Regions from separate parts of the Ochrobactrum vermis genome, predicted to be linked through region 2. Evidence: riboswitches for the same ligand, from Rfam matches in the RefSeq annotation. Region 2 holds a riboswitch; each other region holds the start of a gene.

Region 1 (7,599 bases), on a different contig from region 2:
CTTTATGCGGTCTATCTCACCGTAACCGGCGCGCAATATCCTTGAAAAAACAACGGCGGCTTTCCAAAACGAAAAGCCGCCGCTCTCTATAACTACGTATATTAATTCATTGAAAAATTACATTCGCCACATGCTCTGTTGATTTTAACAACCGCCGTAAAACAGGCATGCCAATAGTCATTCTTCATTCAAAACGGATCTATCTGGCCCAAAACCGGAGCGACCCGCACATCAAGACTGTGAGTGACGGAACAAATCAAAAAATGATCTCTTCTGTCCTTCAGCCATGCACTCGATAAGTAAGACCGATGCCTCGCATACGGGTACATGTCCTGATGTGCAGAACCTATATAGTCCAATCGTCAACGCGATGGAAACAGATTGTCAACAAAACAGGTCAAACTACTGTGAGTAAAATCAATAAAAACTACACTATTTCATGATGTTATTCAAATAATCCGATATATTATATTAGCAATATCTATTTCACAATCCTATTTGTTTCCCGCCGATTAGAAGATCCGCATCAACCGTAACAATGACTTACAGACAGCCCGTTCAGGCAGAATGTCTATGTTCCAATGAACGGCGGCTCGGTGCGCGATAACGAATATGGCAGCCATCGATACCGTGATATTCGACGTCAACTTCTACGCCGAACACTTCGGCGATAAGCTCCGCCCGCAAGACATCACGTGGCGTACCGAGCGCAACGAGTTTGCCCTTATCCATCACAGCGATATGGTCGCAGAACATCGCGGCATGGTTCAGGTCATGCAAGGCAGCTACAACCGTGAGCTTCTGGCGGCTGACAAGATCGAGCAGCCCGATCTGGTGCCCGATATCGAGATGGTTGGTCGGTTCGTCCAGAAGCAGTATCTGCGGCTCCTGCGCCAAGGCCCGCGCTATATGTAGACGCTGACGCTCGCCTCCGGAGAGCGTGTGCCAATAGCGGTCGGCAAGATGGGCCATATCGACATTGACCAACGCCTGGCCAACGATTGCATCGTCATCTGCTGACCACGGCGACAGCGCACCGAGATAGGGCGTCCGCCCAAGCTCAACCGCCTGACGCGCGGTAATGCGCTCTGTCGTTCCTGCCTGTTGCTCAACCAGCGCCAGTTGCCGTGCAATCTCGCGACGGCTGAAACTGTCGATAGACGCCCCACACAAGCTGACTTCGCCAATACGACATCTGCGAACGCCCGAAAGTAGAGACAGTAAACTGGTTTTCCCCGATCCGTTCGGGCCGATGATACCCAGAAACTCACCCTTCGCCACTTTCAGTGAGACATTGCGCAAGATCTCGACATTGCCGGCCGACCAGCCGACATTGCGTGCTGAAAGGATCATGACGAAGCCCTCCTTTGTCCAAGCAACAGGGCGAAGGCTGGTGCGCCGAACAAAGCCGTGATGACACCAATCGGCAAAACCTGCCCCGGAATAATGATGCGTGACAGGATGTCGGCGACAATCATGAAGATTGCTCCGATCAGTGCTGCCGCAGGCAACAGCCTGCCATGACGGACCCCGACCAACATTCGCGCGGCATGGGGAATGACGAGCCCGATGAAACCAACGGATCCGACGATGGAAACCATGACTGCCGTCATCATGGCGCTGACACCGATCAGCACCGCATAGACGCGGCGCACCGGTATACCGAGCGAAGCGGCGGATTCCGTTCCGAAAGTAAACGCATCAAGCGCACGTGCATGCCACAGGCAGATGGCAAGACCGATCAGGCAGGCGGGCAGAGCGAGCGTCACATCCGGCCAGCGCACACCAGAAAGATTGCCCAGCAACCAGAACATGATGCCGCGTGCCTGCTCAGCATTTGCGGCCTTGGTGACGATGAACGAGGTCAACGCATTAAAGAGCTGTGAACCGGCAATCCCGGCGAGGATGATTGCGCTGCTGCCGCGTCCTGCCCGCAGCGCCAGCAGGGACACCAGGCAGAAAGCAACAATAGCCCCGATGAACGCACCGAGCGATAGCGTCAGCACACCGGCACCAATGCCAAGAATGGCGACACTGACGGCCCCGGTGGAAGCGCCAGCGGAAATGCCCAGAATGTAAGGATCAGCGAGCGAATTTCGAAGCAGCGACTGAAGGATGACGCCGGATATTGCGAGCGACGCGCCGCAGCATGCCGCGATGACTGCGCGGCTGAGGCGATAACTCCAGACAATTCCTTCATCGATGGGTTCGAGCGGATATCCGGCGTTCCACAATCGGTTAGCCACGGTTTTCGCAACCACGTCGAGCGGTATCGCAGTTTCGCCTATCGCGGCTCCAAGCCAAAGGGCAAAAAGCAGCAGGACAAGCGAGAAAATGAGGAAGAACACGCCGGAGCGTGCCCTTCCCTTGTGTTTGAAGCCCGGTATCGCTGCCCGCGCCGTCACTTGTTCAGATCCGAGGCAGCTATGTCGGCGGCAAGCGTTTCGATGCCTTCGATCACGCGAAGCGAAGTGCTCATCGATTGCGCGTCCATGTCGAAGACATGCTTGTCCTCGACCGCAGGCATCAGCTTCGTCACCGAGTCGTTGTCCAGAAACTGGTGCTTGACGGCAATGTCATCTGCCGGATAGCGGCGGCGATCAAGCTTTGCGGCGACGATCATCGAAGGGTTCGATTTGGCAACCGTTTCCCATCCGACCGTTGGCCATTCTTCTTCGCTGTCGATAACATTCCTGATGCCGAGTGCGGAAAGAATATAGGCTGGCGCACCAAATTTGCCTGCTACATAAGGATCGGCATCGACCTGCGTGCTGGAGAACCAGACAACAGCGGACAGCTTCCCGTCAGCAGACCCAACCTTCTCACGTGCAGCCACTTCACGCGCCTTCAGGTCGGCGACGAGTTTCTCGCCGCGATCCTGCACATTGAAGATTTCCGCCAATTCGGTGATTTCCCGATAGACGATATCCATCTTGAACGCCGCGGTGCGAATACCGTCACCGCCGCCGGAATTGTCCTTGCCGACACAATCGGATGGCGACGTATAGGCCGGGATGCCGAGTTCCTCGAACTGTTCCGGTTTGGCGACAATACCTGTCGGGCCGATATGCCACTGGAAGTCCGCCGTCACAATATCGGGCTTTTGCGCCAAGACGCTTTCGAAGCTCGGATCGTTATCCGCGAGCCGCTTCACCTTGGCATTCACCTCCTCAAAGCCTTTGAGAACAGGGCCAAACCACACGGCCGTCCCGACAACCTTGTCGCCGAGACCAAGGCTGTAAAGGATTTCGGTACTGCTCTGGCCGACGGCAACAGCGCGACTGGGCGCTTGCTTGAACGTGACTTCGCGACCGCAATTCTTCAGCGTCAGCGGATATTGTGTTTCCGCTGCGTGTGCGGCGAGACCGCCTGCGATAAATGCAGCCGCACAGATGGCAGAACGAAACGGCATTTTGCCGAAAGCTTTCATGAAAATCCCCGAAATGATGAGCATTTCCAGCAAAAGTGGGAACCGGTTTTGCGTTCGGAAATGCGTGAGAAAAAACGGATGGAGCGGTCAAGTTGAACCGCTCATACGCGAAAGGAATCCTGTCAGACGGCAGATAAAATCCGGCACAGAAAGCGGGCAGGCATATCCGGGGACATCTCGAAATCATGCGATAACGATGGGAGAATGCGTCCTGCGACGCGGAAATCTGTCATAACCGGCTCCTGCTCCGGGCATCCCCGCCCGTGACAATGGACAACACTAGACGGCAGGTCTCCTGGCTCACGAATATCTGCTGTTCATCTGCCTTCCCGCGCTTCTCCGGCACAGTGGCATGACGCTTTGAACGTCACGAGGATGAACGGCAATCCGCTTACAGTTGCGGGGGCAGCCACGGTCTTGGCCCCTTTTCGGGTCGTCCTCACCGTGTTCCCTATTAATCCCCTTCGCTCTCGGTCGGGGAACCGTCGTTACACTATTACGTCGGCGCATCGTCGCCGTCAAGCGCATCTCGCCCGCTATTTCGGCATGTCATTTTCATGCGATTCGAAAGCCCCGTTACTTAAATTACGGCCAAACTATTGTCGCATGTGCTGGCCTATTGAATTTGTTTTCGCTAATCTCCATGTAGTTTGCTCCCGCTAGAGGAGCGGGACTTGGGGAGGTCCGCCGGAGGGCGGCATACATTCCATTTGGGAGGACATATGCGTAGATTTATTCTGGCCCTGACGTCGGTAGCGGCGTTGGCTATGGCAGGTTCTGCTTCAGCGGAAGACTACAAGGTGCTGGCACCCGCCGCTCCGGGCGGCGGCTGGGACCAGACGGCGCGCACGATGCAGAGCGCGCTTCAGGACGAGAAGATTTCCGGCAGCGTGCAGGTCATCAATGTTCCGGGCGCTGGCGGCACCATCGGCCTCGCGCAATTCGTGAATCAGAACAAGGGCGACCCGAGCCAGCTGATCGTCGGCGGCTATGTCATGGTCGGCGCTATCCTGACCAACAAATCGCCGGTCACGCTCGACGCTATCACACCGATCGCCCGCCTTACGGGCGAATATGAAGCCATCGTCGTGCCCGCTTCTTCTGACATCCAGAACCTTGGCGACCTTGCAGCGAAACTGAAAGCTGATCCGGGTTCCGTTTCGTGGGGCGGCGGCTCTGCCGGCGGCACCGATCATATTACTGCTGGCCTCTTTGCCAAGGCAGCAGGCGTCGACCCGACCAAGGTCAACTATATTGCCTTTTCCGGTGGTGGCGAAGCACTGGCTGCCATTCTCGGTAATCAGGTGACCGTCGGCATCTCCGGCTATGGCGAATTCGAAGCCCAGATCAAGGCGGGTACGCTGCGTATTATCGGCATTTCGAGCGACGAGCGCGTGGAAGGTATCGATGCACCGACCTTCAAGGAAGGTGGCGTGGACGTTTCGATCCAGAACTGGCGCATGGTGGGTGCGGCTCCGGGCATCACTGCCGAGCAGGAAGCGGCCATCAATGCCGATATCGAGAAAATGGTGAAGTCGGAATCCTGGCAGAAGGCGCTCAAGGATAAGGGCTGGGCAGACACTTATCTTGCCGGTCCGGCGTTCAAGGAGCAGCTTGCCAAAGACGTCGCTGCGACTGAAACCATTCTCAAGGAAATCGGCCTCGTCAAATGACAGGATCAGACCAGCAGGAAAAGCGCCGCCCGGAAGGGGCGGCGCCAGATTTCGCCGCTCTTGTCATCGCACTCGTCCTTGCAGCCGTCGCCATCGCCATTGCCTGGTCGACAACCTATGGCAACGACGTGACGAGCTACTCGCCGGTTGGCCCGAAAACCGTTCCCTATGTCGTTGCAGCCGGATTGTTCGGCCTTGCCGTCTGGACCGTGTTCGAAGCGCTTCGCGGCGACTTTCCCGAGCGTGAGCATCAGGAAATTGCTCCGATGGCGTGGATCATCGGCGGTCTGGCCATCCAGATGCTGACGATGAAAACCGTCGGCTTTTCCCTATCCACCGGCCTGCTTTTTGCAGCGACCGCGCGCGGCTTCGGCTACCGCAAATTCTGGATCAGCGTTCCCGTCGGCATCATCTTCGCCTTCGTGATCTGGTTCATCTTTGCGCGCGGCCTGCAGCTATCGCTGCCGTCCGGCTGGCTCGAACAATTCGTTTAGAGCATTCCCAGTTTTGACTGAAACATTGGAAATGCTCTAAGTTCTTGTTTTGTCGCATTATCCTACGCAAAACCGCTTCGCACTTTTGCTGGAAATGCTTTAAAGGCTAAGTGCCATCATGGATACTGTCGCACTTCTCGCCAACGGGCTTCTGGTTGCGCTTGAACCGTCAAACCTTCTTTATGCGCTGATCGGTGTCACGCTCGGCACAGCCGTCGGCGTGTTGCCGGGCATCGGCCCGGCGCTCACCGTCGCACTGCTCCTGCCCGTTACCTACAAACTGGACCCATCCGGCTCGCTCATCATGTTCGCGGGTATTTATTACGGAGGCATGTATGGCGGATCGACCACGTCGATCCTGCTGAATACGCCGGGCGAAAGCGCCTCCATCGTCACTGCGCTGGAGGGAAACAAAATGGCCCGGGCCGGGCGTGGCGGGCCGGCGCTTGCAACGGCGGCCATCGGCTCTTTCGTCGCCGGCCTGATCGCCACTCTGGCGCTGGCCTTCGTTGCCCCGTGGGTTGTGAAATTCGCCCTGTCCTTTGGACCGTCTGAATATTTTGCGCTCATGCTGCTGGCCTTCATGACGGTTTCTGCCGCATTCGGCGACTCCACACTTCGCGGTCTGACATCCCTGTTCATCGGTCTGGCGCTCGGTCTCGTCGGCATAGATCAGTTGACCGGTCAGGCACGTCTCGTCATGGGAACGCCAAACCTGCTTGATGGCATCAATGTCACGACATTGGCGGTTGCACTGTTTGCCATCGGCGAAACGCTGGCGGTCGTGTCGAAAAAACTCAGACCCGAAGACGAGGTCATCGCCGTCAAGGGTTCCGTCTGGATGACCAAGAATGACTGGAAGCGTTCGTGGATGCCGTGGCTTCGCGGCACCGCCATCGGCTTTCCGATTGGGGCCATGCCTGCAGGCGGCGCCGATGTGTCGAGCTTTCTTTCCTATTCGGCGGAACGGCAATTCTCAAAACATCCCGAAGAGTTCGGTAAAGGCGCTATCGAGGGTGTTGCTGGACCGGAGGCGGCCAACAACGCTTCGGCTGCCGGAACGCTCGTTCCGCTTCTGACACTCGGTCTGCCCACCACGGCGACGGCGGCAATCATGCTGGCCGGATTCCAGCAGTTCGGCTTGCAGCCCGGCCCTCTGCTGTTCGTGACCAATGCCACGCTGGTCTGGGGGCTGGTTGCGAGCCTTCTCGTTGCCAATCTGATGCTGCTGGTTTTGAACCTGCCGCTGATCGGCCTGTGGGTGAAGATGCTGACCATCCCCCGTCACTGGCTTTATGCGGGCATTCTGGTTTTCGCCACGCTTGGAACCATTGGCGCGAATGCCTCAACCTCGATGTTCTTCGGCCTGCCGGTTTCGTTCGAACTTGGCCTGCTTCTGGCGTTCGGTGTCCTGGGCTATGTGCTGCGGCGCTTCTCATACCCGATTGCGCCGGTTGTCGTTGGCCTGATCCTCGGACCGATGGCCGAGAAAAGCCTGCGTCAAGCGTTGCAGATCAGCCAGGGCAACCCGATGACGCTGGTGCATTCCTGGGTATCGATTGTACTCATCACATTGGCAATTGCCGCAGTCGTCGTACCTATGATCATGCGCCAGCGCGGCAAGGGTGCCTTGCTCAGCCAGATGGCGACGGATGAGGATTAAACCCCTCCCGAAAAGTGTGAAAATCGCTTTTCGGAAAGGATGCGCGCTCTAAACAACAAAAGCCCCGGAAACGGTGGCCTTATACATTAGAGGCCGGAACACCTGTTAGGATGTTCCGGCCTCTTTGCCGTTGTGTTGTCGCACTTCACGATGGCGGGTGCAAAGTGGTTGAGCCCATCGGGGCATGAACTTTCGTTCGTAAAAAAGCAGAACCCTTTGCATCCTTGAGGCTTCGTCGAACCGTTGAGAGAGCTTCGCGCTCGCGTATAAGGGAGACCAGCCTCATGACTGATATTACCCGTTTTGTCGGCATCGACATATCGAAATCTTCCTTCGATG
Region 2 (7,599 bases):
TGGCTGCAGGCGCTGGCTTGCGGAGTGTCGTCTTCCGTCCACATGAACCCGGTGCTCTTGAAGCCGCAGACGGACATGGGCAGCCAGGTCGTCGTGCAGGGGCAAGTACGGGGCGAAGCGCGCGGGCGTTATTATCAGGAACTGAAACCGCAGCTCATGGCGGCAGTCATGGAATCTTTCGCCAAAGTTAGCGAAGGTGTGGACCTTGTGCTGGTGGAAGGTGCGGGGTCGCCGGCGGAAATCAATCTGCGTGCTGGCGATATCGCCAATATGGGATTTGCCACGCAGGCCAATGTTCCGGTCGTTCTGGTCGGTGACATAGACAGGGGTGGAGTGATCGCTTCCCTTGTCGGCACCCACACCATTCTGTCCAAGCAAGACCGCGCCATGGTTCGTGGTTTTCTCATTAATAAGTTCCGGGGTGATATTTCTCTTTTTGATGAAGGGCTAGCTGCCATTACCCAATTTACCGGCTGGCGCTCGTTTGGTGTTGTTCCGTGGCTGAAAGCGGTATCGCGACTGCCTGCCGAGGATTCGGTCGTTCTTGAGCGGGCCGCGCGCGGGGACAAGAAGTCGCTCGTGGTTGCGGTGCCGATGTTGCCACGTATCGCCAATTTCGATGATCTGGATCCGTTGAAGGCCGAACCTGATGTCGAGGTGGTGATGGTGCCGCCGGGTTCCAGCATTCCTGATGATGCAGGTCTTGTCGTTCTGCCCGGAACCAAATCAACGATCGCTGACTTGCTGGCATTTCGCGACAATGGCTGGGATCGAGAACTGGCTGCTCACGTAAGAAGGGGTGGCCATGTGCTGGGCATCTGTGGCGGGTTCCAGATGCTAGGTCGTCATATCAGCGACCCTGCCGGTATCGAGGGAAACGTGCGTGATATCGATGGGCTTGGACTTCTGGATATAAAAACACTGATGGAGCCTGAAAAAGTGGTCCGCAATGTGCGGGCAACCTCGCTTATCCATAATACACCGTTGGAAGGCTATGAGATTCATATCGGGCGTACGACTGGCCCGGACCTGGTACGCCCCTTTGCACGCATCGCTGAACACGACGACGGAGCGATATCTACGGATGGGCGCATCATGGGAACCTATCTTCATGGTGTTTTCAACACAGACGAATTCCGCCGGAGATTTCTGGAGAGCCTTGGCGTACGCACCAGCTCGGTGAACTACCGCGCTGGTGTCGAGGTCGCACTGGATGAACTCGCCGGGGAGCTGGAAGCTTGTCTCGATACTGATGCGTTGTTTAACTTGAGGTGAAAATCAGTTCCACGCTCGATACGTGTCGGCTGCGATTGACGCCGATGGGGCGAAAGCCTAGTGTTGGACCCATGCAACAGGTTTTGCCGGGACGAATCCCGGTAATACCAAAAGGGAATGCGACGGACGGACCCATGCCGGGCGTCTTTATCGCAGCCGACCCCGCGACTGTAGAGCGGAGAGGGATGAGGCAAACCGGGCAACCGGTGGCCACTGGAAGTTTGAAACTTCTGGGAAGGTAGCTTCAATCCTTACGACCCGTGAGCCAGGAGACCTGCCTGTTGCGTGAGGGCATTGAGCCCGAGCCCCATGGGAGGTTTTTCCCTGCTGCCTGCACGGAGGTTGTCATGGCTGCACGTACTCAGAATTCTGTTTCCAGCATACTCGCAATGCCGCTTGCTGCCCGTCTGGGCACGGCCGTCGTTTCACTGCTTCTTGGCGCGTTCCTGATTTATGGCGTGGGGCTTGCCCATTCCGATGCGCTGCACGATTCGGCACATGATACGCGTCATTCCTATGGTTTTCCCTGCCACTGAGCAGACGGCCGTCTTTCGGAATTGAAGTTGAGCAAGGCTCGATGGTGGACGCCATCGGCGCGAAATTGCTATTGAGGGACAGAAATGTTGATCCGTTATTTGTTGGCGACACTTGCCGCCGGTCTTCTGGCCGGGTTGCTGGTCACTCCCGCCATGTATTTGAAGACTGTGCCTTTGATCTTGCAGGCCGAAACCTACGAAGAGGCTGGCGGTGGCCACAGCCATGGTGAGGCGGAAGCCGCACCACACGATCATGGTGCCGCTGCCGCAGATGCGGAAGAAGAAGGGGCCGAACTGCCATTTGGGCGGTTGGGCAATACCATTCTTGCCAATCTTGTTGCAGGAGCCGGTTTTGCCCTCTTGCTGGGTGGTGTGGCCTTGCTTCTCGGTCGCCGTATCACGGTGCAGAATGGTGCTTATTGGGGTGTTGCGGGCTTCTTTGCGGTCGCGTTTCTGCCAGCGCTCGGCCTGTCGCCGGAACTGCCGGCAATGCCTGCGGCTGATCTGGCCGAACGTCAGCTATGGTGGATTGCTACCGTGGTGCTGAGCGGTTTGGGCCTCTATCTCATCGTGTTGCGGCAAGAGATTTGGGCAAAGATCCTCGGGCTGGTGTTGATTATGGCGCCGCATCTCTATGGTGCTCCGCATCCGGAAGATATTTCGTCGCCGATTCCATCACTTCTTGCCTCGCAATATGCAGTTGCTTCGCTGGCGACGAACCTGTTCATGTGGGCGGTGATCGGTCTCGCACTTGGCTGGTTCATCCAGCACTACGCATCATCCGAGATCAAGGGCTGATGAAAATGGCTTTGCCGGGAAAATCGGTTCTGGTTCTTGGCGGAGCCCGCTCGGGCAAGTCGTCCTATGCAGAGAAAATAGTTGAGTCCTCGAGGCTTCAGCCGCTTTATCTGGCAACCGGACGCGCCTTCGACAAGGAAATGGAAAGCCGTATTGCCATTCACCGCGACCGACGTGGTTCCGAATGGCGGACGGTGGAGGAGCCGCTTGATCTGGTCAGTGTACTCAGATTGCACACTGCCGAGGATCGGTTCGTTCTGGTCGATTGCCTGACCTTGTGGCTGACCAATCTGATGATGGCCGAACGAGATGTAACGACCGAGACCGCAAATCTTGTCGCCATATTGCCGGAACTTGCCGGACCTGTGGTTTTTGTTTCGAACGAAGTTGGGCTTGGGATCGTGCCAGAGAATCGCATGGCACGGGAATTTCGCGATCACGCGGGCTTTCTGCATCAGGCAGTGGCTGCGGTTGCGGATGAAGTTTATTTCATGGCGGCGGGATTGCCGCTCAAGATGAAGGGATAAATCGATGCAGGGACAGAAAATTCCCGCAACCGTCATCACGGGTTTTCTAGGATCGGGCAAAACGACGTTGATCCGCAACCTGCTGGAAAACGCCAATGGAAAACGCATTGCGTTGATCATCAATGAGTTCGGTGATCTCGGTGTTGATGGCGGTATTCTGAAAGGTTGTGGCATTGAGGCTTGCCGCGAGGAAGATGTGATTGAACTCAACAACGGCTGCATCTGCTGCACCGTTGCCGATGATTTCATCCCGACCATGACCAAGCTTCTGGATCGGGCTGATCGTCCCGATCATATCGTGATCGAAACCTCCGGTCTTGCCCTGCCACAGCCGCTGGTCGCGGCATTCAATTGGCCGGAAATCAAGACGCAGGTAACCGTCGACGGGGTGGTCACGGTTATCGATGCCGCCGCCGTTGCTGAGGGGCGTTTTGCCGATGATCACGACAAGGTTGATGCGCAGCGGGCAGCGGACGAATCTCTTGATCATGAAAGCCCCTTGGAAGAACTTTTTGAGGATCAGATTCACGCAGCCGACCTTATTGTTCTCAACAAGGCCGATCTGATCGACGCTACGAGCCTTGACGGCGTGAAGGCCGATGTTGCGGAGCGCTCCTCGCGCCGCGTCAATATGGTGCCTGCAAGCTTTGGCAAGCTCGGAGCCGATGTTCTGCTTGGTCTCGGTGTCGGTACCGAAGATGACATTGCCAATCGCAAGTCTCACCATGAAATCCATCATGCCGATGGGCACGAGCATGATCACGATGAGTTCGAGAGCTTTGTCGTCGAAGCCGGCTCCGTTTCGGACCCGAAAGCCTTTGCCGAAAAGCTGAAGACCGTTATCGCTGACCATGATGTTCTGCGTCTTAAGGGCTTTGTCGATGTGCCGGGTAAGCCGATGCGTCTGGTGGTGCAGGCTGTCGGCCCACGTATCGAGCATTATTTCGACCGCCCGTGGAACAAGGATGAAACGCGCTCGACGCGTCTTGTTGTTATCGGTCTGCATGAGATCGATGAAGACGCGATCACCAAGGCCGTGAAAGACGCAGTTGTGTAATGCATCTTCTACTCGCCCAGAAAGGAACAATCAGTGACGGCAACGAGGCCGTCGATCTCGGCCAGACGCCGGGAGAGATATTGTTCCTTTCCGCCGCTGATACCGAACTGGCCAGTGTGGCGCAGGCGCATAAGCTTGCGCCAGACCTGCCGGGTCTACGGTTGGCCAATTTCCTGAGCCTTACCCATCCCATGTCGGTGGACGCCTATGTTGAGCGCACTGCCAGATATGCCAGGCTTATCGTGGTGCGTATCATTGGCGGTGAGACATACTGGCCTTACGGGCTGGAAGCGCTGCATGCATGTGCCGCCAATCACGACATCAAGATTGTTGTGTTGCCGGGAGACGACAAGCCGGATCTTGGACTGGAGCGGTTTTCGACGGTCTCCGCTCGTGAGCGGAATGATCTCTGGCAGTATCTGATCGAAGGTGGCGCGGCGAATACCGGCGCATTCCTTCAATATTGCGCTGCACTGATTGCAGGCTCCGAAAAGCCGGAGAGTGCAGCGCCTCTGCTCAAGGCTGGCCTGTGGTGGCCGGGAGAGCATGTTTCCTCGCCGGACAGTATTCGTGCTCATTGGGGCGACGCCGCTGCACCTGTGGCTGGCATCATCTTTTATCGGGCGTTGGTGCAAAGCGGACAGACGCAGCCCGTCGATGCCTTGATCGCTTCTCTGCAGGCAAAAGGCCTCAATCCGCTTCCGATATTCGTTTCGAGCCTCAAGGATCGATTGTCCGCTGCGGTTGTCGACGGTCTGTTCGAGGATTGTCCGCCGGATATTGTGTTGAATGCCACTGGGTTTGCAATTTCTTCACCGGGCGCCGAGCGCAAGCCGACTATCCTCGACAAGCGCGGAAATATGGTGCTGCAGGTCATTTTTTCCGGGACACCGAAAACTGTCTGGGAAACCTCACAGCAGGGGTTGCTGGCGCGCGATCTTGCAATGAATGTCGCCTTGCCGGAGGTGGACGGGCGTGTGCTGTCGCGTGCGGTGTCCTTCAAGTCGGCAAAACAGTTCGACCCGGCAGTGGAAGCGAATATCGTGACCCACGAACCGCATGAAAACCGTGTGGACTTTGTGGTGAAACTCGCTGCAAACTGGGTGCGGTTGAAGCGGAAATCACCCGAGGAAAGGCGTGTCGCGCTTATCCTCGCCAATTATCCAAACCGCGATGGGCGGCTTGGAAATGGGGTGGGGCTCGATACGCCAGCCGGAACGGTCGAAGTGCTGCACGCCATGGCGATGGATGGATATCCCGTCGCGGACTTGCCAATGGATGGCGATGCATTGATGCGTGCTTTGACGGCGGGCCCGACCAATGCTGCGCGTGACGGGCGTGAAATCCGTGAGATGATTTCACTGAATCAATACAAGGCGTTCTTCAAAAGACTTCCCGTTGTGATTCAGAAGGAAATTGAAGAGCGATGGGGTGTGCCTGAAAATGACCCTTATTTTGCGTCCGAACTCTTGGCTTTTGCATTGCCATTGATGCGGTTGGGCGAAACCTTTGTCGGCATACAGCCTGCACGCGGCTACAATATCGATCCGAAAGAGACCTATCACTCGCCCGATCTGGTGCCGCCGCACGGCTATATTGCTTTCTACGCTTTTCTGCGTGAGGTCGCAGGCATTGATGCCATTGTGCATATGGGCAAACATGGAAATCTGGAATGGCTTCCGGGCAAGGCGCTGGCACTGTCCGAAAACTGCTATCCAGAAGCTGTGTTCGGTCCGACACCGCACATCTACCCATTCATCGTGAATGATCCGGGTGAAGGCACGCAGGCCAAGCGTCGCGCCAGTGCTGTCATCATCGATCATCTGACGCCACCACTGACGCGGGCCGAAAGTTATGGGCCGCTGAAAGATCTGGAAGCGCTGGTGGACGAGTATTACGAGGCTTCCGGTGTCGATCCGCGCCGCCTGTTCAGATTGAAAGGGCAGATACTCGATCTTGTGCGTGACATCGGGCTTGATCGTGATGCAGGCATTCACGACCATGACGATGAAGACATGGCGCTGCAAAAGCTTGACGCCTATCTCTGTGACCTCAAGGAAATGCAGATACGAGACGGGTTGCATATTTTCGGGCTCGCGCCGGAGGGCAGGTTGCTCACCGATCTTCTGGTTGCTCTGGCCCGTGTGCCGCGTGGTATTCCTGTATCGCTTGGCGGAGCGCCCGGAGATCAAAGTCTTCAGCGTGCAATCGCTGTGGATTCGGGACTTGGCGAGGCATTCGACCCGCTCGACTGTAATATGGCCGAGGTGTGGACAGGTGCCAAACCGGAACTCTTGCGCGTTGCGAGCCCTGCAACGTGGCGTATCTCGGGCGATACGGTGGAGCGTATAGAGCTGTTGGCAGCCAGTTTCGTTGCAGGCGAAACGGAGTGCCCCGCAGACTGGCCACAGACGCGGGCGGTTCTGCGATCCATAGAGGAGCATCTGCGCCCCGGTGTGATTGCCTGCGGACCTTCGGAGATAGATGGATTTCTTGCCGCCCTTGGCGGGCGTTTTGTGCCGCCAGGACCATCTGGTGCACCGACGCGGGGCCGACCCGATGTATTGCCGACCGGTCGCAATTTCTTCTCTACCGATAGTCGCGCCGTTCCCACTCCGGCAGCATGGGAACTTGGACGCAAATCGGCGGAACTCCTGATTACCCGTTATACGCAGGATCATGGCGAGTGGCCGACGTCGTTTGGCCTGACCGCGTGGGGCACGTCGAATATGCGCACGGGCGGCGATGACATTGCGCAGGCCTTAGCGTTGATCGGCGTCAAGCCGGTATGGGATATGGCCTCACGCCGGGTAACCGGGTACGAAATCACTCCGCTTGCAAAGCTTGGCCGTCCACGCGTCGATGTGACATTGCGCATTTCCGGCTTCTTCCGCGACGCGTTTCCGGAACAGATTGCACTATTCGATAAGGCTGCGCGGGCGGTAGGGGCTCTGGATGAGGATACCGAGGACAATCCGATTGCGGCGCGAATGGCGGCAGAGAAGACGCGCCTCGTTGCAGACGGGATAGATGAAAAGACTGCGGAGCGCCGCGCAGGCTATCGCGTATTCGGATCCAAACCCGGTGCTTATGGAGCGGGCCTGCAGGCCTTGATCGACGAGAACGGCTGGGCTGGACGCAATGATCTGGCGGAAGCGTGGCTTGTCTGGGGCGGCTACGCCTACGGAGCAGGCGAAGAAGGGCAGGCCGAGCGCGGTCTTCTTGAGGAAAGGCTTCGTTCGGTTCAGGCTGTCGTGCAAAATCAGGACAATCGCGAACATGACCTTCTCGATAGCGATGATTACTACCAGTTCGAAGGTGGGATGGCTGCCACCGTTGAAAAACTGAGTGGCGCAATGCCTGCAGTCTATCACAACGATCATTCCCGACCGGAAAAGCCGGTAAT
Region 3 (7,599 bases), on a different contig from region 2:
CGGTATTGGTTCCCCACCGGAAAGAACCCGCGCCGCCGAAAAGCGAGTGCATGGCCTTCTTGCCCTGCGAGAAGCGCTCGGTGATGACCACATGCATGGCCGACCAGAGCGGGCCGCACATGCAGACGTCCGGTCCGAGCACGCTCATTGCAGCGTTGCGTCCACCGAAGATGAGATGAGCGCGGTCCGGGCTATAGTCGATCTTTTCGTCGGGGCGGGCTTCGTCGGCTTCCTTCAGGATTGCGCGGCTTTGCAGAACGTCGCCGAAAAGAACGATATAGGCAGCGAACATGGTCGGCATGGCGGTAATGAACATCGACAGCGGCGGCAGGCCGAGACCGAACACGGTATATTCACGCCAAAGCGTCGAGAAGTCGGGACTGGTCAGTGACCATTCAAGCTTTGGCCAGGGGGCTTCGCCGAAGAGCGGGGCTATGATGACTGCGAGCAGGATAATCGGGAAAACACCCAGCTTTCCAATGAGGGCCAGTACCGGATTGCTGTTTTTAATGCGTGCGAACTGGCGCGAGAAGATCACATAGAAACCAAGGCCAACGGCAATGGTGATTGTGAACGGGAACGTATCGAAACGACCGCCAATCTGAAATACCGAAATGACGGCGGCAAAGCCCGCACCAGCAATGATGCCAGCCTTGATCGCCGATGGAATCAATTGCACGACGCGATGCGCCATCCCCGTTGCACCGATGAAGATCGAGAATATGCCGAGCATCATCTGGAAGGCGACAAGTGCATGAACCCGCTCTGGTCCTTCCGGGAAAGTGGCGCAATAGGCCATCAGAAGCGGAATGGCAGGCGTGATCCAGCCCGGAACGACGGGATCGCCAAGCAAATGGTGCGTCAGATAGAACAATCCGTTCAGGACGACCACGGCAAGGGCCACTTCGAAAGGCATGCCAAGGAGTTCAGTCATGAGAGGGATGGCGGACAGGTCCACTGCACACATCAACAGGCCTTGAAAATAATCGGGCCATTCGAATTTGTAGTGAACAAAGGGCAGGCGGATTTTAAACGGTCCGGCAGGCCAATATGGCTGCTCCTGACCGTCGATACGTTCAGTGCTCAATTTATTCTCCGCAGACATAGAGCCAAGCCGCGGAGAAGTGGCTGTCAGCTCACTTCCCCGGCGCCCGGTCCGTCAGTTTGTTATTTGATCAGAAAGCTTCGCGATAAAGCGCCAGTGCGTCCGCCTCGGTCACATCGACCGGGTTGTTGCCCAGAAGCCGCGTTTGCAGCATCGCGTCGCGTGCCAGCATTTCAAGGCTGTCTTCCGTCACGCCGACATCACGCAGGCGGCGCGGTGCGCCGGACTCGTTCATCAACGCTTCCATATAGGTGACGAAGGCTGCCGAGCGTTCTTCCGTTGTGCCTTCGGATTTCTCCAGCAGCAGATCGGCAAGCTCTGCATAAAGCTTGGCCGCGCCCGCCATGTTGTAACGCAGCACAGGTCCCAGCATCAGCGCATTGGAAAGGCCGTGCGGTACATGGTAGTGACCGCCAAGCGGATAAGCCAGCGCGTGAACAGCACCGACAGGCGAGTTGGAAAAAGCCTGACCGGCATAGTTGGCGCCGAGCAGCATGGCCTCGCGGGCATGACGGTCATTGCCGTTTTCGCAGGCCGCAATCAGATTGGCGGAAAGAAGTTTCAGGGCCTCGCGGGCAAACGCGTCGGACAGCGGGTTCTTCTTGATCCGGCTCGTATAGGCCTCAATCGCATGGACCATGGCGTCGATACCGGTCGCGGCCGTATGAAGTGCAGGCAGGCCGCAGGTCAGTTCCGCATCGAGGATAACGAAATCGGCGTAGAGCTGACGGGCAACGACACCCATCTTCGTGGTCTCACCGGTGGTCAGAATGGTGATGTTGGTGACTTCCGACCCGGTTCCAGCCGTAGTCGGGATCTGGATCAGCGGCAGGCGGCTACCCTGTACTTTGCCGATACCGTAAAGTTCCGAGAGTTCCTGTTCGGAGACAAGCAGTACGGCTGCAAGCTTGGCGATATCCATGGAGGAGCCGCCGCCCAGACCGAGCACGATATCGCAACCGGCGGCCTTTGCCTGTTCGACGCAGGAAAACAGCACGGATTCCGGTGGGTCGGCCACCACATCATCGAAAACGCTGATGCCGAAGCCTGCTTTTTCCAGCGAGGCCAGTGCATGGTCGAGGACACCGGCCTTGTGCAGCCCCTTGTCCGTCACAATCAGAATCTTGCGTTCGGAAAACCGTTCGCCGAGGATTTCGCCGAGGCGCTTTGCAGCGCTCCATTCGACGAGCATCGAGCCGACGGTATCGAACGAAAATGGCTTGATCTCTGTTGTCATCATTCCACCCTTATCACTTTTACCAGCGCCGAGGTGTCTGAATTCCTCACCGGCACACAACGCTGGGGCTTATTCCGGAAACGCTTCTGTCTTGGGAAGGAAACGTGTCCGTAATTTTCCGATGCAGCCGATGCATCGGCAGTTCCGAATGGAAAGCCTTGGGAGAAGCTTTCATTTGTTCAATATACTGAACAATGTTCAAAACTGAACGATCGATACAGGATAAGGCGCTGAACTGTCAATTTCTCCCTTCGGCTAAGATGCTGAATTCAACCCTTGAAAGCCGACTGGCGAGGTGCGCCAGAACATAAGTGGTTGAAAATGTTTACCAGTTATTGGGCGGGCGCCACACGACTTTGTGAATAGTTCATTCAAAATAACTTGCCGCGTCGCGTCTGATGGCAGTGCCTCATGGGGGAGGCGCGTCCCTCGCACCAGCAATAACACGTATCGCGGATCGACGGTCTGGGCATCGCCACCATTCTATCGCGCAGATTTTAAACTGCTGGACGCGCGGATTGTCCCGCCTGTACCCTGCTTGCCTTATCGATAGGCAGGGAGGGCCTGGCATGGACGTGACGATCATAACAGGAGCATCGGACGGTATAGGTGCTGAAGCCGCACGGCAAATCGCCCGGCGCGACCGTGCCAACGCTGCTCTTGTGCTCGCGGCACGCAATGTCGAAAAGCTGGAAAATCTGGCCACAGAGTTACGGCAGTTGGGCAGTTCAGTTCTTGTGGTGCCGACCGATGTGAAAGATCGTTCCGCCTGCATCGGTCTAATCGAGAACGCGGCTTCCGCTTTCGGTCGCATCGATACGCTGATCGTGAATGCGGGTATGTCGGCACATGCTAATTTCGCCGAGATCAAACCGGATGATCTCAACTGGATGCATGAGCTGATGGAGTTAAACTATTGGGGCAGCATCTGGCCCATTCATGCAGCACTTCCCCATCTTGCCGCAAGCAAGGGGCGGATCGTGGCGGTGTCATCCGTCGCTGGCCTGATCGGCGTTCCGGGGCGTACCGCCTATAGCGGAACGAAGTTCGCTCTATCCGGCTTCTGTGAAGCACTTCGCTCCGAACTGGAACCGAGCGGCATATCCGTCACAATCGTCTATCCAGGTGTCGTCAAGACCGATATTCGCAAGGTGGGCTACAGTGCGAGCGGCGGCGCGCTGGGAACAAGCGGCGTACGCGAAGATGGCATGATGCCAGTCGACGAAGCGGTGCGGCTGATGCTGGAAGGTGCCCACGCGCGCAAGCGTGAAGTGCTGATGACCCGCCAGATGCGATTCGGACGCTGGCTTAAACTCATCGCTCCTGCGATGGTCGACCGCATGGCCCTGAAGGCCATCAAGCCGGAATTCAGGCCGAAGCCAATCAGACCTGCAAATTAAGGCTGCGATAGTCCCAGCTATGATGTTGCACGTTGATTCAATCTACCTGTTGACGAGTTTTTAACTTCGACTACTATATATAGTGTTCTAGGTTCTTTCGATTCGTTGAGTCGAAAGCTAAGACGGGAATCCGGTGCGTTTCATCCATGACGGATGCGGCAATGCCGGAGCTGCCCCCGCAACTGTAAGCGGAGAGTTCTGTTCATCATGTCACTGGCTTCGGCTGGGAAGGCGGACAGAAACGTTGATCCGTGAGCCAGGAGACCTGCCTTGAACGAGTACGTCCACGGGCGGGGTGTCCGGTTGGCGCGCAATCTTGTGTGGCAAGCTATTGCCTTGCCGATTGCTGCCCCGAACTTCCCGCTCATAGCTTCGGGGTGAAGTCCATGTCCAGTCTATTCAGTTCCGGTTCCGGTCCTCCCTACGAGGCATAGTTTGTTGCGGTCAGGCTACCCATCTTGGCGGCTGACCGATTTCCTATCTTGTGCTTTTTGACGCGCATCCTGCGATGCGCGAACGGATCTTTGCGTCTCCCAACCAGTGAGGAAGAAATGAACGTCACCGTTTACAGCAAGCCTGCCTGTGTCCAGTGCACCGCGACCACGCGTGCCCTCGATCGCCAGGGTATCGAGTATGAAGTTATCGATATCTCCGCCAATGCCGGCGCTTTCGATCTCGTTCAAGGGATGGGCTATCGTCAGGTGCCGGTGGTTGTCGCCGGGGAATCCCATTGGGCGGGGTTCCGACCCGATATGATCAGCGCTCTCGCCTGAAGGCAGCGGCGTCATGAGCCTGATCGTCTATTTCTCCAGCCGGTCGGAGAATACGCACCGGTTTGTTGAACGGCTCGCAATGCGGTCGAACCGCATCCCGACGGACGGCTCGGGGGGATTGCAGGTGCGCGAGCCATTCGTGCTCGTCACCCCGACTTATGGCGGCGGCGGTTCCAAGGGCGCTGTTCCCAAGCCGGTGATCCGCTTCCTCAACGACGAGAGCAATCGCTCCTTTATCCGCGGCGTAATTGCCGCGGGGAACAGCAATTTCGGCGAAGCCTTCTGTATCGCCGGCAACATTATCTCCGCCAAATGTCAGGTTCCCTTTCTCTACCGCTTCGAGCTTTTGGGAACTGATGAAGACATCGGCAATGTCAAAAACGGGATGGAACGATTTTGGACACGGCAGACACGACCCTGATCCGGGACCGCGAAGCACGACCGGTGGCACAGGATGCGCCACAAGCGGCAACTTCCAACACAAGCAAACCGTCAAAATCCTCTGATGGGCTGGATTATCACGCGCTCAACGCAATGCTGAACCTCTATGATGACGAGGGCAAAATCCAGCTTGAGCGGGACCGGCAGGCCGCGCGCCAGTATTTCCTCCAGCACGTGAACCAGAACACTGTCTTTTTCCATAACCTGCGGGAAAAGCTCGATTATCTGGTGATGGAGGGGTATTACGAACAGGAGGTGCTGGATCAATATTCCTTCAACTTTGTGCGTGACCTTTTCGACGAAGCCTATGCGAAGAAATTTCGTTTTCCGACATTTCTGGGCGCGTTCAAATATTACACCAGCTACACGCTGAAAACCTTCGATGGAAAGCGCTATCTCGAACGCTATGAAGACCGTGTCTGCATGGTGGCGCTGGCGCTTGCGCGCGGCAGCGAACAGCTTGCGCGCGATCTCGTCGATGAGATTATTTCGGGCCGCTATCAGCCTGCGACGCCGACCTTTCTCAATGCGGGCAAGAAGCAGCGCGGTGAACTCGTTTCCTGCTTTCTGCTGCGGGTCGAGGACAACATGGAGTCCATCGGGCGCTCCATCAATTCGGCCTTGCAATTGTCGAAGCGTGGCGGCGGCGTGGCACTGAGCCTCACCAATATCCGCGAGGCGGGCGCACCCATCAAGCAGATTCAGAACCAGTCATCCGGTATCATTCCGGTGATGAAACTTCTGGAGGATTCCTTTTCCTACGCCAATCAACTTGGAGCACGGCAGGGCGCTGGCGCCGTCTATCTGAACGCACATCACCCGGATATCATGCGATTTCTCGATACGAAACGCGAAAATGCAGACGAGAAAATCCGCATCAAGACGTTGTCTCTCGGTGTGGTCATACCGGACATTACCTTCGAGCTGGCGAAGAACAACGAGGATATGTATCTCTTCTCGCCCTATGATGTTGAACGGGTTTACGGCGTGCCTCTCACAGAGATTTCGGTCACCGAAAAATATCGCGAAATGGTCAACGATGCGCGGATTACTAAGAAAAAGATCAGCGCGCGCGAGTTCTTTCAGGTGCTGGCCGAAATCCAGTTCGAATCCGGCTACCCCTACATCATGTTTGAGGACACGGTGAACCGCGCCAATCCGATCGACGGACGCATCACAATGAGCAACCTTTGTTCGGAAATCCTCCAGGTGAGCGAGGCGAGCATCTTCGGTGAGGACCTGACCTATGATCATCTAGGCAAGGATATTTCGTGCAATCTGGGTTCGCTCAATATTGCGGCAGCGATGGACTCACCTGATTTCGGCAAGACCATCGCGGCTTCCATTCGCGCCCTTACCGCCGTTTCCGACATGAGCCACATCGGTTCCGTGCCATCGGTCGCCCGAGGCAATGATGAAAGCCATGCCATCGGCCTCGGCCAGATGAACCTGCATGGGTATCTTGCCCGCGAGCGGATTTACTATGGTTCGGACGAAGGTGTCGATTTCACGAACATCTACTTCTACACAGTGACCTATCATGCGGTCCGCGCATCGAACCGGATCGCGGTGGAGATGGGAAAATCCTTCAAAGGTTTCGAGAAATCCAAATATGCATCAGGGGAATATTTCGACAAATACACCGATCAGATCTGGGAGCCGGCGACCGAAAAGGTTCGCGAAATCTTCGAAAAGGCAGGCATTGCGGTCCCGACACAGGACGACTGGCGCGACCTGAAAAATGCGGTGATGGAGGGTGGTCTTTATAACCAGAACCTTCAGGCCGTACCGCCGACCGGATCGATCTCCTACATCAACCATTCGACGTCATCGATTCATCCAATCGTGTCGAAGATTGAAATCCGCAAGGAGGGCAAGATCGGTCGCGTCTACTATCCGGCTGCCTTCATGACCAATGATAATCTGGAATATTATCAGGACGCCTACGAGATCGGCCCGGAGAAGATCATCGATACCTATGCAGCGGCGACGCAGCACGTCGATCAGGGCCTGTCACTGACATTGTTCTTCCGCGACACCGCAACGACGCGCGATATCAACCGCGCGCAGATCTACGCGTGGAAGAAGGGCATCAAGACCATCTACTACATCCGCCTGCGCCAGATGGCGCTTTCCGGCACGGAAGTGCAGGGCTGCGTATCCTGCGCCCTCTGACCACTGGTGATGACGAATGAACATTCAAGTGAAAACCAAGACCCCGAAGCCTGCCGCCGTGTGTGCGATCAACTGGAACCGGATCGAAGACGAAAAGGACCTTGAGGTCTGGAACCGTCTGACAGGCAATTTCTGGCTGCCGGAAAAGGTGCCGCTTTCCAACGATATCCAGTCATGGGAAACGCTGAAGCCGCAGGAGAAAGAGCTGACGATCCGCGTTTTCACCGGGCTGACACTTCTTGATACGATCCAGAACGCAGTCGGCGCGGTGAAGCTGATGGACGACGCGGTGACGCCGCATGAAGAAGCGGTTTTGTCCAACATCTCCTTCATGGAAGCGGTGCATGCGCGGTCCTATTCTTCGATTTTCTCGACGCTGTGCCTCACGCCGGACGTTGATGACGCCTATCGCTGGTCGGAAGAAAACGAATTTCTGCAGCGCAAGGCCACGCTGATCCTCGACCAGTA

Evidence for each region. A riboswitch is a leader RNA that binds a small molecule or an ion and turns the genes downstream of it on or off. The one in region 2 is predicted to bind cobalamin.
Region 1: linked by a shared signal. The riboswitch ahead of CQZ93_RS18445 (ABC transporter substrate-binding protein) and the one ahead of CQZ93_RS08335 (CbtB domain-containing protein) in region 2 are both predicted to bind cobalamin.
Region 3: linked by a shared signal. The riboswitch ahead of nrdH (glutaredoxin-like protein NrdH) and the one ahead of CQZ93_RS08335 (CbtB domain-containing protein) in region 2 are both predicted to bind cobalamin.

The regions. Positions count from the first base shown of each region.
Region 1 covers NZ_PCOC01000002.1:878,039-885,637, reverse strand. Annotated here, with positions in the region: gene CQZ93_RS18460 (SMP-30/gluconolactonase/LRE family protein) at 1-45, shown strand, start outside; gene CQZ93_RS18455 (ABC transporter ATP-binding protein) at 559-1,353, opposite strand; gene CQZ93_RS18450 (FecCD family ABC transporter permease) at 1,350-2,405, opposite strand; gene CQZ93_RS18445 (ABC transporter substrate-binding protein) at 2,402-3,430, opposite strand; cobalamin riboswitch at 3,699-3,932, opposite strand; gene CQZ93_RS18440 (Bug family tripartite tricarboxylate transporter substrate binding protein) at 4,153-5,103, shown strand; gene CQZ93_RS18435 (tripartite tricarboxylate transporter TctB family protein) at 5,100-5,597, shown strand; gene CQZ93_RS18430 (tripartite tricarboxylate transporter permease) at 5,716-7,260, shown strand; gene CQZ93_RS18425 (IS110 family RNA-guided transposase) at 7,545-7,599, shown strand, end outside.
Region 2 covers NZ_PCOC01000001.1:1,665,924-1,673,522, reverse strand. Annotated here, with positions in the region: gene CQZ93_RS08340 (cobyric acid synthase) at 1-1,275, shown strand, start outside; cobalamin riboswitch at 1,337-1,571, shown strand; gene CQZ93_RS08335 (CbtB domain-containing protein) at 1,623-1,811, shown strand; gene CQZ93_RS08330 (CbtA family protein) at 1,896-2,609, shown strand; gene cobU (bifunctional adenosylcobinamide kinase/adenosylcobinamide-phosphate guanylyltransferase) at 2,615-3,136, shown strand; gene cobW (cobalamin biosynthesis protein CobW) at 3,141-4,193, shown strand; gene cobN (cobaltochelatase subunit CobN) at 4,193-7,599, shown strand, end outside.
Region 3 covers NZ_PCOC01000002.1:1,875,650-1,883,248, reverse strand. Annotated here, with positions in the region: gene CQZ93_RS23010 (hypothetical protein) at 1-1,087, opposite strand, end outside; gene CQZ93_RS23005 (iron-containing alcohol dehydrogenase) at 1,176-2,345, opposite strand; gene CQZ93_RS23000 (SDR family oxidoreductase) at 2,912-3,742, shown strand; cobalamin riboswitch at 3,815-4,029, shown strand; gene nrdH (glutaredoxin-like protein NrdH) at 4,294-4,515, shown strand; gene nrdI (class Ib ribonucleoside-diphosphate reductase assembly flavoprotein NrdI) at 4,529-4,936, shown strand; gene nrdE (class 1b ribonucleoside-diphosphate reductase subunit alpha) at 4,912-7,131, shown strand; gene nrdF (class 1b ribonucleoside-diphosphate reductase subunit beta) at 7,148-7,599, shown strand, end outside.